One region of the Streptomyces sp. SAI-170 genome, then DNA from elsewhere that is predicted to be linked to it. Evidence: riboswitches for the same ligand, from Rfam matches in the RefSeq annotation. Region 1 holds a riboswitch; the other holds the start of a gene.

Evidence for each region. A riboswitch is a leader RNA that binds a small molecule or an ion and turns the genes downstream of it on or off. The one in region 1 is predicted to bind cobalamin.
Region 2: another riboswitch for cobalamin. It lies ahead of RKD23_RS29255 (cobalamin biosynthesis protein); the one in region 1 lies ahead of RKD23_RS35330 (energy-coupling factor ABC transporter permease).

The regions. Positions count from the first base shown of each region.
Region 1 covers NZ_JBMGQD010000001.1:7,864,315-7,871,701, forward strand. The annotation lists gene RKD23_RS35295 (alpha/beta fold hydrolase) at 1-69, shown strand, start outside; gene RKD23_RS35300 (MOSC domain-containing protein) at 160-1,014, shown strand; gene RKD23_RS35305 (GNAT family N-acetyltransferase) at 1,050-1,559, shown strand; gene RKD23_RS35310 (S1 family peptidase) at 1,610-2,506, opposite strand; gene RKD23_RS35315 (ATP-binding cassette domain-containing protein) at 2,718-3,566, opposite strand; gene cbiQ (cobalt ECF transporter T component CbiQ) at 3,575-4,324, opposite strand; gene RKD23_RS35325 (energy-coupling factor ABC transporter substrate-binding protein) at 4,332-4,706, opposite strand; gene RKD23_RS35330 (energy-coupling factor ABC transporter permease) at 4,703-5,392, opposite strand; cobalamin riboswitch at 5,423-5,606, opposite strand; gene RKD23_RS35335 (GntR family transcriptional regulator) at 5,742-6,443, opposite strand; gene RKD23_RS35340 (proline racemase family protein) at 6,522-7,387, opposite strand, start outside.
Region 2 covers NZ_JBMGQD010000001.1:6,510,220-6,517,606, forward strand. The annotation lists gene cobN (cobaltochelatase subunit CobN) at 1-1,214, opposite strand, end outside; gene RKD23_RS29250 (cobyric acid synthase) at 1,211-2,719, opposite strand; gene RKD23_RS29255 (cobalamin biosynthesis protein) at 2,734-3,699, opposite strand; cobalamin riboswitch at 3,802-3,959, opposite strand; gene RKD23_RS29260 (AAA family ATPase) at 4,151-7,387, shown strand, end outside.

The DNA of each region.
Region 1 (7,387 bases):
GCGGTGGCCGTCTCCGAGCCGAAGCAGGTCGCCGCCCTCATCCGCGACGCCGTACGCGCCACCCGCTGAGGCCACCGACACGCGCCCCTCTCACGGGGGGCGCGTGGTCTACGATCCCCCTCCGGCCCGCAAGGCGACCGCACAGGGGGAACAGGGAACATGTCGGCAGGAACGGTCGAGGCGATCCACCGCTACCCGGTGAAATCCATGCTGGGCGAGACCCTGTCCGCCATGGGGCTCGGCGAGCACGGACTGAACGGCGACCGCGCGGTCGCGGTGCTGGACGCGACCGGTGCGGTCGGCAGCGCCAAACACCCCCGCAAGTGGGGCCCGTTGCTCGCCTGCCGCAGCGAACTGCTGCACGGCGGAACGGTACGGGTCCACCTCCCGGACGGCACCGCCCTGGCGGTCGGCGACCCCGAACTCGACGCGGCTCTCAGCAAGTTGCTGGGCCGCGAGGTGACCCTGGCCCAGGCCCCGGACCCGCAGGGGCACCGGCTGGAGCGGGCGGTCCCCGACTACCCCGGCGGCATCCCCGAGCGGCTGCGCGAGACGGCCCGCCCCGACGACTCCGGCGCCCTCGTCACCTCCGGCGGCGTCGCCCCCGGCACCTTCTTCGACTTCGGCCGGGTCCACCTGGTCACCACCTCCACCCTGGCCCGCCTGCGGGCCGCGCACCCCTCGGGTGACGCCGACGCGCGCCGCTTCCGGCCCAACCTCGTCATCGCCACCCCGGACGAGCCGGGCTTCGCCGAGGACGCCTGGATCGGCGCCCGGCTGCGCATCGGCACCGCCGTCGTACGGGTCACCGTGCCGACCCCGCGCTGTGTGGTCCCCGCCCTGGCGCACGGGTCCCTCCCGCCCGACCCCGCCCTGATGCGCGCGGTCGCCCGCGAACACCGGGTTCCCGTGCTGAGCCTCGGCCGGCTGTCCTGCGTCGGCGTCTACCTGGACGTCGTACGGCCGGGCCTGGTACGCGTCGGCGACCCCGTCGTACGGGAGGAAAACGAGTGAGCCCGGGCCGCCTCGCGGCCGTACCCTCACCTGACATGAGCACCGACTGGATCACCCGCGCCGAGACGAGCGCCGACATCCCCGCCGTCCGCGCGATCGAACTCGCGGCCTTCGACACCCCGCTGGAGGCCGACCTCGTCGACGCGCTGCGGGCCGACGAGGCGTGGATCGAGGGACTGTCCGTCGTGGCAGCCGGGGCCGACGGCACGCCGGTCGGCCATGCCCTGCTGACCCGCTGCCACATCGGCGACGTACCGGCTCTGTGCCTGGGGCCGGTGGCCGTCCTGCCCGAGCACCAGGGCACCGGCGCGGGAGCGGCGGCCGTGCGCGCGGCCCTGCTGGCCGCCGCGGAACGGGGCGAGCGGTACGTCGTCGTCCTCGGGCACCCCTCGTACTACCCGAGGTTCGGCTTCACCCGGGCCTCCGCCCACGGCATCGGGGTGACCATCGACGTCCCGGACGAGGCCCTCATGGCCCTCGCCCTCGACCCGGGTCACCCCCTGCCCGCCGGGACCGTCCGGTACGCGGCACCCTTCGGCATCTGACCCCGGGCGGGGCGGGGCAGCAGCGCCCCACCCCGCCCGAGGCCGGCGGCTCAGCGGCCGAGCAGTCGCTTCACGCGCTTGCCCTTGGCCGACTCGTCCAGCGTCTTCCACAGCTCGTGGGAGCCGGTGTACGTGTACACGCCCGGGGCGCCCTGCTCGGCGCAGCCGTCGCCGTAGGACACGACGCCTATCTGGTAGACGCCCTGCCTGCCCTTCAGCTTGCGGAACAGCGGGCCGCCGCTGTCACCCTGGCAGGAGTCCTTTCCCTCGACGCCCGCGCAGACGTTGACCTTCTTGTCGTACTCCGCGTAGGTGGCCTTGCACTCGATGTGCGACACGATCGGCACGTTCACCGCGCGCAGCCGGTCCGCGTACTTCGTCACCTCGGTGTTGGTGTTGCCCCAGCCGATGACCGTGGCCTGCGCGCCGGGGCGGATCAGCGCGTCCGTGCCCTCGGTGGGCAGGTGGACCGGTGCGATGCCCTGGACGGGCTTGTCGAGGAAGAGGAAGGCGACGTCGTACGCCTCCTGGCCCCGGGCGTAGCGCGGGTGGACGACGATGTCGGTCACCTGGCGCAGATGGCCCTGGTTCTTCTTGGACAGCACCGTCCGGCCGACGACCGTCTCGATCTCCTTGGGCTTGGTGCCCAGCACACAGTGCGCGGCCGTCATGACCATGTCCGGGGCGAGCAGGCTGCCGCCGCAGAACTGACGGTCGTACGGGCTGCCCGTGCCCTTCTGCAGCAGCGCCGCCATGAACGGGTGCTTGCCGTCGGGCTGGGCGACACCGCCGATGATCTGCGCGGTCGGACGCCCGCGGTCCGCCGAGGTGTCGGCGGCGTGCGAGGTGCCGACGGACGCGGCGGTCAGGGCGAGCGCCGCGCCGGTCGCGGCCGCGGTGGCGGCGATCCGCCGGGCCGTCGCTCTGTGGGGGGTGGACAGACGCATGGAGGGTCTTCTCCGTTCTCCGTGTCTCCGCGGCCACCACCCGCCGGACGGCCCCGGCCCGCCGCCGCAACTGCGGTGCGCGCCGGGGGAGTCGTCGGGCCGCGGTGGCCGATGTCGTACAGCCAGACGGGATCCACGGAACGGAGGTTCACTCAAGATCAGGCTGAAATGTCAGCCGTTGCACCGCATGAGTGCGGACACCCGGTACGGCTCACCCGTCCGTCGCCAACCGGGGCGTGAGCGCGGCCAGTTCCTCCGGCGTACGCGGGCCCGACTGCGTCTCGTCGAGCAGACCCTGGGCGCGCAGCATTCCCGTGGCGGCGATGCCCCACGGCAGGCGCAGGCCGGCCTGGGTCAGGAGTTCGGTGCGGGCGAGCATCGTGGCGGCCGGGCCGGTGTGGACGCCGGCCGGGGTGAGCAGGGCCGCGTCGTCGGCCCAGCGCAGGGCGAGGTCCACGTCATGGGTGGCCATCACCACGGTGGTGCCGCCGGCGCGCAGCCCGTCGAGCGTGGTCAGGAGCCGCTCCTGGCCGTCCGGGTCGAGACCGGCGGTCGGCTCGTCGAGGATCAGCACCCGAGGCCGCATCGCGACCGCACCCGCGATCGCCGTGCGCTTGCGCTGCCCGTACGACAGCAGATGCGTGGGCCGGTCGGCCAGCGCGGTGATGTCCAGCGCGGCCAGCGCCTCCGCCACGCGCGCGCGTACCTCCGGGTCGGACAGGCCGAGGTTCAGCGGCCCGAAGGACACGTCCTGCGCGACGGACGCGGCGAAGAGCTGGTCGTCGGGGTCCTGCACCACCAGCTGGACCGTCGTGCGCAGCCGGGTCAGCCCGTCGCGGTTGTACGACACCGGCTCGCCCTCGACGGTGAGCCGGCCGGCACGCGGCCGCAGTCCGCCGCTCAGCAGCCGCATCAGGGTCGTCTTGCCGGTGCCGTTGCGGCCCAGCAGCGCCAGGGCGCGGCCCTCGCGCACGGCGAAGTCCAGGCCGTCGAGGACATCGGGGCCGTCCTCGTAGGCGAAGGACACCCCGTGCAGGGCGACGACGGGGGGCTCGGTCACGGCCTCGCTCACGGCAGGACCCTTTCCAGGACGAAGGTGAGGACGGTGACGGCCGCGAGCAGCCCGACGGCGCCGGCCGTGAAGGGGACGGACACGCGGGCCTCGGGCACCAGCACGCGCAGGGTGCCGTCGTAGCCGCGCCCGGCGAGCCCCGACTGGAGCCGGGCCGCCCGGTCGAAGGAGCGGACGAACGCGGTCGCGCCGAGCCCGGCCAGCGAACGCCAGGTCGCCGCCCGCGTGGTGTGCCCGAGCCGCGCCGCCTGCGCCTCACGGATCCGCCGTACGGAGTCAAGGAGCAGGAAGCTCATCCGGTACGTCACCATCGCCACGTCCACCACGGGCGCCGGCACCCCGGCCCGCACCAGGCGCGGCAGCAGATCGGACATGGGCGTGGTGAACGCGAACAGCAGGACGCCGAGCGAGGCCGCCGAGGTGCGCAGCATCAGCTCCCCGGCCCGCACGGCACCCCCGTCGGCCGGCGAGATCCAGCCGTCCGGCCCGCCGACCTGCACCAGCAGGGTCACCGCGCCGCTCGCGCAGAAGCCGAGCGGCACCCGGTACGCACGCCACAGCCGCAGGCCCGGCACACCGGCCGGCCCCAGCAGCACGGCCAGAGCCGTGACCAGCACGAGGGCCGCGCCCGGCCAGGGCGGCAGGGAGATCGCCAGCACGGTCAGACCGAGGCCGAGCACGGCCTTGTCCACGGGATGGCGGTGGCGCCAGCGGCTGCCGTGCGCCGCCACGTCGATGGGCAGCACGCGCGCGTCAGCCCTGCCCGGCGCCGGCGTGGCTGTCGTCGGCGGGGACGTCCCCGCGCTCGGCCTCCAGCCCCGCGCGCGCCCGCTCCTCACCCTGCCGACGGCCGCGGCGCAGCCCGAAGTAGTAGGCGAGGACGCCCGCGCCGAGAGCCGCCTGGAGGGCGAACAGCGCCGACTCGATCTCGCCGGACGGCGGCTCGTACAGCGGGGAGAACCAGGGCTCGTAGTCCGGGTCGATCTCGGTGATCGCCGTCTCCGCTTCGGCGTCCGCGCCGGTGAACGGCTCCTTCTTGTGGTCGCCCAGGCCGAGCGCCAGCGGCAGCACCGCGAGCGCGGCGACGAGGGCCAGCAGCACAAGGTTGATCTTGGTGTTCCGCTTCATCGGGCCACCGCCTCGCTCTTCGGCCCGCTCACCAGCACGCCGAGCCGGGTCAGCTCGCCCTTGCTGGACTGCGAGAGCAGCCGCATCACCAGGACCGTCAGCAGGCCCTCGCTGATCGCGAGGGGGATCTGGGTGACGGCGAAGATGGAGCCGAACTTGCCGAGCGCGCCCAGGAAACCGCTGCTCGGATCCGGGAAGGCGAGCGCGAGCTGCACACTGGTCACGCAGTACGTGGCCAGGTCCGCGAGGAACGCCCCGAAGAACACCGCGACCATCAGCGGCACGTCGTAGCGGCGCAGCAGCCGGTACACGCCGTAGCCCACCCAGGGTCCGGCGATGGCCATCGAGAACACGTTGGCGCCGAGCGTGGTCAGGCCGCCGTGCGCGAGCAGCAGCGCCTGGAACAGCAGGGTGATGGTGCCCAGCACCGCCATGATCGGCGGCCGGAACAGGATGGCGCCAAGACCCGTCCCGGTGGGGTGGGAGCAACTTCCCGTCACCGACGGCAGCTTGAGCGCGGACAGGACGAACGTGAAGGCACCGGAGGCGCCGAGGAGCAGGGTGCTCTCCGGGTGTTCCTTGACCTCACGGGTGAGTGAACGCACTCCGTGGACGACAAAGGGGGCGGACGCGACGCCCCAGGCGATCGCGTGCGCCGGAGGAAGAAAACCCTCGGCTATGTGCATGGCCCGGCAGACCCTCTCCAGCACCTCGTGGATGGTTGACATGCCTTGGCCGGTCTCCTGGCTGACGGGTACCACCGCCCGAACTCCGCCTTCCCGGGTCGCTAGAACCCAGTGGCTGCCCGTGAGGGCCGGAGCCGGACTTCCCGATCACAGTGGCGAGGGCCGCACCGGTTTCGCACCGGATTTCCCGTTCACCAAGGCGTGGTGACACTAGTGCCCGGAACGCGACGGTGACAAGCGGCCCTCGGGGGCGCACAAGACCGCCAACAGGCTTCCGCCGTGCCACCCCTGCGCCCCGGCGCACCCCGGGAGGGATCCCTCGTGATCATCATCACTGCGTGCCGGGTGTTCACATGACCTTTGCGGCCTTCGCGGCATTACCAGCCTTCTGCTCGCCCTCCGCCCACAGCGAGCGGACATGTCCGAGATGGCGGCTCATACAGCGCTCGGCGCCCTCCGCGTCCCCGGCCACCATCAGATCGAGCAGCTCGATGTGCTCCTCGGCCGACGGAATGAGCCGGTCGCTCGCGTCCAGCGCGGTGAGCCCGTACAGCCGGGACCGCTTGCGCAGGTCGCCCACGGTCTCGACCAGACGGTCGTTGCCGCCCAGAGCGAGCAGGGAGAGGTGGAACCGCCGGTCGGCCTCCAGATAGCCGATCAGGTCGTGCTCACGGGCCGCCGCGACGATCTCCTCGGCGACCGGCCGCAGCGCCTGAAGCTCCTCACGGGAGGCGCTGCGGGTGATCCGGCCGATCATCGGGACCTCGATGAGCATCCGGATCTCGCTGTACTGGTCGAGGTCCCGCTCGTCGACCTCGGTGACCCGGAACCCCTTGTTGCGCACCGGCTCGACCAGCCCCTCGCGGGCGAGGTCCAGCATGGCCTCGCGCACGGGCGTCGCGGAGATGCCGAAGTCCTCCGCGAGCCCGGGCGCCGAGTACACCTGCCCCGGCTTGAGTTCGCCGGAGATCAGCGCGGCACGCAGTGCGTGGGCGACCTGGTCGCGCAGCCGCTCGCGGGTGGTGGCGAGGTTGCGTTGGAGGTGCCCCATGGTGTTCCCTTCGTGCCGCCGAGGATCACCAGAGTACAATGTCACGTTGTTTTCGCCGCCCTCGTACGGCAGTTGCCCTCAGAGGAGAAACCCTCCCGGGAACGGGTCGTCGGGGTCGAGGAAGTACTGCGCCGTACCCGTGATCCAGGCCCGCCCCGTGATCCGCGGCACCACCGCCGGCACCCCGCCCACCTCCGTCTCCTCCACCAGCCGCCCGGTGAACTCCGTACCGATGAACGACTCGTTGACGAAGTCCCGGTGCAACGGCAGCTCCCCGCGCGCGTGCAGCTGCGCCATCCGCGCCGACGTACCGGTGCCGCAGGGCGAGCGGTCGAACCAGCCGGGGTGGATGGCCATCGCGTGCCGCGAACGCCGCGCATCGGAGCCGGGCGCCGCGAGATACACGTGCTTGAGCCCGGCGATCTCCGGCTGCACCGGATGCACGGGCCGGTCGGGCGAGGCGTTCAACGCCTCCATGACCGCCAGCCCGGCGGCGAGCAGCTCGTCCTTCCGCGCCCGGTCGAACGGCAGCCCCAGCGCCTCCAGTTCCACGAAGGCGTAGAAGTTACCGCCGTACGCGAGGTCGTACGTCACCGAGCCGTACCCGGGCACCTCCACCTTGCGGTCGAGTCCCACACAGAACGACGGCACATTGGTGAGCGTGACCGCCTTCGCGGCCCCGTCCTCGACCTGTACGTCCACACTGACCAGCCCGGCCGGAGTGTCCAGCCGTACGGTGGTGACGGGCTCGGTGACCTGCACCATGCCGGTCTCCACCAGCACGGTCGCGACCCCGATGGTGCCGTGCCCGCACATCGGCAGCAGGCCGGACACCTCGATGTACAGCACCCCGTAGTCGGCGTCCGGCCGGGTGGGCGGCTGCAGGATCGCCCCGCTCATGGCGGCGTGCCCGCGCGGCTCGTACATCAGCAGAGTGCGCAGGT
Region 2 (7,387 bases), 1.4 Mb from region 1:
GCGGCGGCGAGCTGCTCCTCGGTCAGCCATTCCACGTCGTGGCCACCGGCGTTGATGAGCCGGTGGATCAGCTCGTCACCGTTGTCGGGGTGCCCCTCGACGACGTAACCGGCTCCCTTGAGTGCGTCCAGCACCCGCACCGCCGACGCGGGCGTGTCCAGCCCCACCGCGTTGCCGACACGCGAGTGCTTGGTCGGGTACGCGGTGAAGACGAGCGCGAGCTTCTTCTCCACGTTCGGCTTGTGCTTCAACTGCGCGTGCCGTACGGCGATCCCGGCCACGCGCGCGGCCCGCTCGGGGTCGGCCCGGTACACCGGGACGTCGTCCGGGCCCTGCTCCTTGAAGGAGAACGGCACGGTGATGAGGCGCCCGTCGAACTCCGGGATCGCCACCTGCATCGCCGCGTCCATCGGGGACAGCGCCGCGTCGGACTCGTCCCAGGCCTTTTTCGACGAGGTCAGGCAAAGCCCTTGCAGCACAGGGACGTTGAGGTCGGCGAGGGCCCCGATGTCCCATGCCTCCTCGTCGCCGCCCGCCGACGCCTGCGAGGCGTGCGTGCCGCCCGCGGCCAGGACGGTGGCCACCAGGGCGTCGGTCCTCGCCAGCAGCTCGTACAGCCCGGCGTCCGCGCCGCGCAGCGAACCGCAGTACACCGGCAGGGCGTTGGCGCCACGGGCCTCGATCGCGTCGCACAGGGTGTCCACGAACGCCGTGTTGCCGCTGAGCTCATGGGCCCGGTAGAAGAGCACGCCGACGGTCGGGCGGCCCTCGACGAGAGCACGCTCGCCGTGGACGCCGTACTCCGGCATCTTCTGCGGCGCGGCGAAGCCCTCGCCGGTCAGCAGCACCGTGTCGGACAGGAAGCGGGAGAGCTCGACCAGGTTCTCGGGGCCGCCCTCGACCAGGTACTTCAGCGCCTCCGCCACGACACCCGCGGGCACGCTGGACTCGGCCATCAGCTCGGCGTCCGGCACGGCCTCACCGCCCAGCAGCACGGTCGGGATGCCCGCCTCCTTCAGCGTGGCGAGCCCGTCCTCCCAGGCGCGCTTGCCGCCGAGAAGCCGTACGACGGCGATGTCCGCGCCCTGGACGAGTGCGGGCAGCTCGGTGGCGACGTCCACCCGGGTCGGGTTGCCGATCCGGTACGGCGCTCCCGAGGCACGGGCCGCCAGCAGATCCGTGTCGGCGGTCGACAACAACAACACTGTGCTCATGCGGGTGCTCCCGGTGGAATGAAAGGCAGTCCTTGCGGCGCGCCGGACTCGATGAGCCGCCACAGCGCGTCGGTGTCCGCGTGCTGTTCGATCAGGTCGCCGAGCCGGTCGAGCTGCTCCTCGCGCAGCGCGGCGAAGGAGGTGTCGGGCGCCGGCACGAAGCGGCGGCCCGCGGCGGCGGCCACCTCGCGCAGGAAGGCGCGCCGGAAGCCGTCCGACTCCAGCGAGCCGTGCCAGTGGGTGCCCCAGGTCTGGCCGACGCGGCAGCCGTCCAGGAAGGGCTCGCCGCCCTCGATCCGGGCGACCCCGTGGTGGATCTCGTAGCCCTCGACGGGCTCGCCGAGTGCCTCGCCGGCCGGCCGGGTGAGGGTCTTCTCGCGGGCGAACCGCACCCTGACGGGGAGGACCCCGAGGCCGTCCACGTGACCGCGACGGCTCTCGACCTCGTCCTCGATGTGCTCGCCGAGGACCTGGAAACCGCCGCAGATGCCGAGGATCGGCCGCTGTTCGGCGGCCCTGCGCACGAGCGCGTCCGCAAGGCCCCGCTCACGCAGCCACTCCAGCGCCCGTACGGTCCCGCGGGTACCGGGGACGACGACCAGGTCCGCGTCGGCCAGCTCCTCCGGCCGGTCCACGAACCGCACCACGACGCCCGGTTCGGCGGCGAGCGCGTCCACGTCCGTGAAGTTGGACATCAGCGGGATCGCGCACACCGCGACGCGCAGGACGTCCTCGCCGTGCGGCGGGGCCACGTTCGACTCCCGGACCGTCCCCCGCAGGGACACCCGCAGCCCGTCCTCCTCGTCGATGCCGAGGCCGTGCTGGAAGGGAAGGACCCCGTAGGTGGGGCGCCCGGTGAGCCCGAGCAGCATGTCCAGGCCCGGCTCCAGCAGGGAGACATCGCCCCGGAACTTGTTGACGAGGAACCCGGCGACGAGCTTCTGGTCCTCGGGGGAGAGCAGAGCCACGGTCCCGAAGAAGGACGCGAAGACGCCCCCGCGGTCGATGTCGCCGACGACAAGCACGGGGAGCCCGGCATTGCGGGCGATCCCCATGTTCACGATGTCCGTCCGGCGCAAATTGATCTCGGCCGGACTGCCCGCCCCCTCGCAGATCACCGCGTCATACGTGCCCCGCAACTCGGTGAGACACTCCAGCACGGTGCCGAGCAACTGCTGCTGCCGTCCGCCGTGATAGCCGCGCGCGCTCAGCTCGCCGACCGGCTTGCCCAGCAGCACGACCTGGCTGCTCTGCTCGCCACCGGGCTTGAGCAGCACGGGGTTCATCAGCGCGGTGGGCTCCACGCGACAGGCCTGGGCCTGCATGGCCTGCGCCCGGCCTATCTCGGCGCCTTCGCGCGTGACGAAGGAATTGAGGGACATGTTCTGCGCCTTGAAGGGCGCGACCTTGACCCCCTGCCGCACCAGCCATCGGCAGATCCCGGCCGTGACGACGCTCTTGCCCGCGTCGGACGTGGTGCCTGCGACGAGGAGACCCCCGCCCATGCTCTTGCCCCAGCTCATGTTCTTCCGCCCCCGCTCATGCTGTTCCGCCCCTTCACGACCAGGCGCCCGGCGACTCCCACGCCGAGCGCGAGCCAGCCGACCCGGCGGGAGAGCCGTACCGCCCGGCCGATGTCGGTGACGGCGACGGCGCGTCCCGTCGCCCCGTTCAGCACGGGCCGGTGCTCGACCCGGCCGCCGTAGGACAGCGTGCCGCCGAGCCGCACACCGAGGGCGCCCGCGAAGGAGGCCTCCACGGGCCCGGCGTTGGGGCTCGGGTGCCGGCCGGCGTCGGCCCGCCAGGCGCGTACGGCACCGCGCGGATCGGGTCCCGCGGCCGCGGCGAGTACGGCGGTCAGCCGCGCGCCCGGCCAGCCGGCGAGGTCGTCCAGGCGGGCGGAGGCCCACCCGAAGCGGCGGTAGCGGGGCGACTTGTGGCCCACCATCGCGTCCAGGGTGTTGACCGCCCGGAAGCCGAGCAGCCCCGGCACCCCGCCGAGCGCGCCCCACACCAGCGCGCCGACGACCGCGTCGGAGGTGTTCTCGGCGACCGACTCCACGACGGCACGGGCGATCCCGTCGGCGTCCAGCGCCTGCGGGTCCCGCCCGCACAGGTGCGGCAGCCGGGCCCGCGCGCCCTCGATGTCGCCCTCCTGGAGCGACTGTCCGATGGCACGGGCCTCGCGCGCGAGCGACGTCCCGCCGACGACGGCCCAGGTGGCGGCGCCGGTCAGCGCGACGGAGGCGGCGGGGGAGCGGCGTACGGCACGGGCGGCCGCGGCGCCCAGGGCGACCGTGCCGCCCACGCACACGGCGGTGTGCAGGGCGCCCAGGCCGCGGTGGTCGCGCCACAGCCGCTGTTCCACGGCACCCGCGGCGCGACCGAACGCGGCGACCGGATGCCCGCGGCGCGGATCGCCGAGCAGGAGGTCACCGAGAAGGCCGGCGGCGGCGCCGTACGCGAACACGCGATCGGCACGCATCGGGCTCAGCCGGCCGGGCAGGCGGGCAGGGCAGGGGTGGTGAACCGTGTTGGGCAGCCGCGCATGGCGATATGTCCTCACTCAGGGTGTCCGCGCCCTGGTTCGACGAGACCGGCGGTGAGAGTTCCTGGCTCCCGGGGATGCTAGGCCCTGTGTCTGGGCCTACCCCGGTGACAGTGGCGGGACCGCGCCGGATTCGCACCGGCTTCCTCTCCTGCCGCCGTAGATGGCTCCGGCAGTCCACCACGGCCCGCGAACACCCGTCAACTCGCTGTTGACCTGCGAGGCTGGAGTGTGCCGAGGCCCACACCGCTACCATGCCGGCCCGCCCGTGGGGACCGACTCGGGCGGAAATGCGCTCTGCCGGGCGGCAATCCGCGCGAGCGCTTGTGACGCTCCGTCAGTACCCACTGCAATACATCCGACGGGCGAGACGAAAGGTGCGTACGCAGTGACCGGTGACCGCTTCCCCGAGGCACTCGGCCCCGCGGTGGCCCGGGTGCGGGACGCCGACGGCACGGCGGTCGGCACGGGCTTCCTGCTCGCGCCGGGCCTGGTGGCCACGTGTGCCCATGTCGTGGCGCAGGCGCTGCGCGTCGACGGCCGGGACGAGACGGTGCCCACGGCGTCGCTGACCGTGGAGTTCCCTCTGCAACGGGGCGGCACGGTCCACCGGGCGTCCGTGTCGGCGTGGCGCCCGGTGACGGCGGACGGGTCGGGGGACGTGGCGCTGCTGCGGTTGCTGCCGGGGGAGGGGCGGTGGTCGGGGGAGCCCTCAGGGCTCTCTGGGGAGCTCTCACGGGAGCCCTCACATGGGCCCTCCGGGGAGGTTTCCGGGGAGCTCTCTGGGGAGGCCTCACGGGAGCCCTGCGGGGAGCCCTTCGCAGAGCCCTCCGGGGAGCCTTTCGCAGAGCCCTTCGGGAGTCCCGTCCCCCTCGCCGGGGTCGGCGATGTCTGGGACCACCGCTTCCGCATCCTCGCCTTCCCGGCGGCCGCCGAGCACGGCGCGTGGATCGGCGGGCGGCTGCGCGGAGCCGTGGGGCACGGCTGGATCTCGATGGAGGCCGAGGGGACGGCGCACCGCATCACCCCGGGGTGCAGCGGGGCCCCGGTGTGGGACGAGGAGGTCGGCGCCGTCGTAGGCATGACGGTCGCGGCGGACCGCGGCCCCGTGGCCGTCACCTCCTACCTCATCCCCGCCGCCACGCTCCTCGACCTCCAACCCGGCCTGCGCCGCTGCCCCTACCGCGGCCTGGACGCCTTCCGCGAGGAGGACGCCGAGCACTTCTTCGGCCGCGAGGAGGAGACGGACCGGCTGGTCGACGCGGTGGAACGCCACCTGGTCGTCCCGGTCGTGGGCCCCTCCGGCAGCGGCAAGACCTCCCTCGTCCGCGCGGGCGTCCTGCCCCGCCTGCGCGCCGACGGCCATACGGTGTCCGAGATCCGGCCCCTCCCCGGCACCCGCGCCGCGCTCACCCTGGCCCGGGCGCTGGCCCCGCTGCTCGCGCGGGACTCCGGCGTCCCGGAGCAGGAACGGGCGGCCCTGGCGCTGGCGCAGGTCCTGGACGCCGAGGGCGCCGACGCCGCGGCCGCGCTGGGCCGACGGGTGCTGGAGAGCTGCGGCCCGGCCGGACATGTCTTCTTCCTCAACCAGTTGGAGGAGACCGTCGCCGCCGAACCGGCCACCGCACGGACGCTGCTCGGCCTGACGATCGCCCTGGCCGCGGCACCGGCCGAGGGCAGACGCCTGCGGGTCCTCGCCACGCTGCGCTCGGCGTCGCTGGACGACCTCGTCGAACCCGCCACGGCCCGCGTCCTCAGCGACTGCGCCCAGGTCGTCGCCCCCCTGGACCGCGCGGCCCTCCTGCGCGCCGTCGAGGGCCCGGCGGCCCGGGTCCCCGGCCTCACCCTCGAACCCGGCCTCGCGGAACGCATCGTGGACGACGCCGAGGGCGAGCCGGGCCATCTGCCGATGGTCGAGTTCGCCCTGACGGAACTGTGGTCGCACGAGAAGGGCATCCGCCTGACCCACACCGGCTACGAGGCCCTGGGCGGCGTCGCCGGAGCCCTGTCCGCCCACGCCGAACAACGCGTCGGCGAGGTCATCACCGAGTACGGCGAGGCCCCCGTCCGCCGCCTCTTCACCCAACTGGCCCGCCCCGACGACGCGGCGGGCTTCACCCGCAAACCGGTCCGCCTGTCCCCCCTGCCCCCCGAACTCCGCGCCACGGCCGAGGCCCTGGCCACCCGCACCCGCTTCGTCCGCATCACCCACGGCCCCGACGGCGACCCCCTCGTCGACCTCGCCCACGAGGAACTCGTCCGCGCCTGGCCCCGCCTGCGCACCTGGCTGGAGGCCTCCCGCGACTTCCGCGCCTGGCAGGAACGCCTCCTCCAGTCCCTCGCCCACTGGCAGGAAACGGGCCGCGAGACAGGCGCCCTGCTACGGGGCACCATGCTGGCCACGTCCCTGGAACAACTGGCCTCCCTGGAGCACCGCGACGACATCACCCAGGCGGAGCGCGACTTCATCGAGGCGGGGCGGCGGCATCAGCAGCGGGGGCTGCGACGGTTGCGTACGGCGGCGGCGGTGCTGGTCGTGCTGGCACTGGTGGCCGGAGTGCTGGCGGTGGTGGCGTGGCAGAGGGGCACGGAGCTGGAGACGCGGGGGCGGGTGATCGCGTCCCGGGCGCTGGCGGAGGAGGCGGAACGCCTCGCAGCGACACGCCCGCTGGCCTCCATGCACCTGGCCATGGCCGCGTGGCGCAACGACAAGGGCAAAGAGGCCCGGCAGGCGCTGCTGGACGCCTATTTCCGAGGGGTCTCCGTGACCGGTGGCCACGCGGGGACTACCGGCGAGCTGATCGGCGATCTCGACATGACCCCCGACGGCACGACCGTCGTCACCCTGGCCGAGGGAAAGGCCAACAGCCGGGAGGTCCGGGTGTGGACGGGCGTCTTCCGAAAGTCCGCGCGGTCGTGGCCGGTGCCCGGACTGCCCGGCGTGCCCACGATGGTCGCTCTCAGCGACGACGGAGGCCTGCTGGCCGTCGCAACGGACGACGGCTCCGTGACGGTGATCGACCTGCGACGGCACGAACGGAGGTGGACCGGCCCGCCGCCGGACCTGGGGGCCACCGCGTCCGTCGGCACCGGCGCGCTGGACTTCTCGGACAGCGGTGACCGTCTGCTGCGGCTGGCCCTCGACGTCTCAGGCGACGTCGAGGACCCGAAGGACGTCGCCTGGGCGGGTGAGGTCTGGAGGACCGACACCGGCCGGACCGTGCCCGTGGACCTCGAGGGCGACGCTCCGGAGGACGGCGCACTCGTCGGTGACGGCACGGCGGCCGTCCTGCTGGCCGACCCCGGCGAGCCGGACCAGGGCACGGCGACCGTGCGCGACCTGACCACCGGGGCGGTGCTGCGTACGGTTCCCCGAGCCGAGTCCATCGCTGGTCGTGGCTCGGGCGTCGTCGTCGACCGCTCGTTCGGACGGCATGCCTTCCGCTCCCTCTCGGGCTCCGGCAGGGCCGGGCCGGCCTTCATGGTCATCGGCTGGGACGGACTCGACGCGACCGGACGGTACGCGGTGGAGACCAGCGGGGAGGGCGGCCTGGCCGTGCTGCGGGTGACGGACGTGACGACCGGTGTGCGCCGGCTCGCGTCGATCAGCCTGGACCCGATGGAA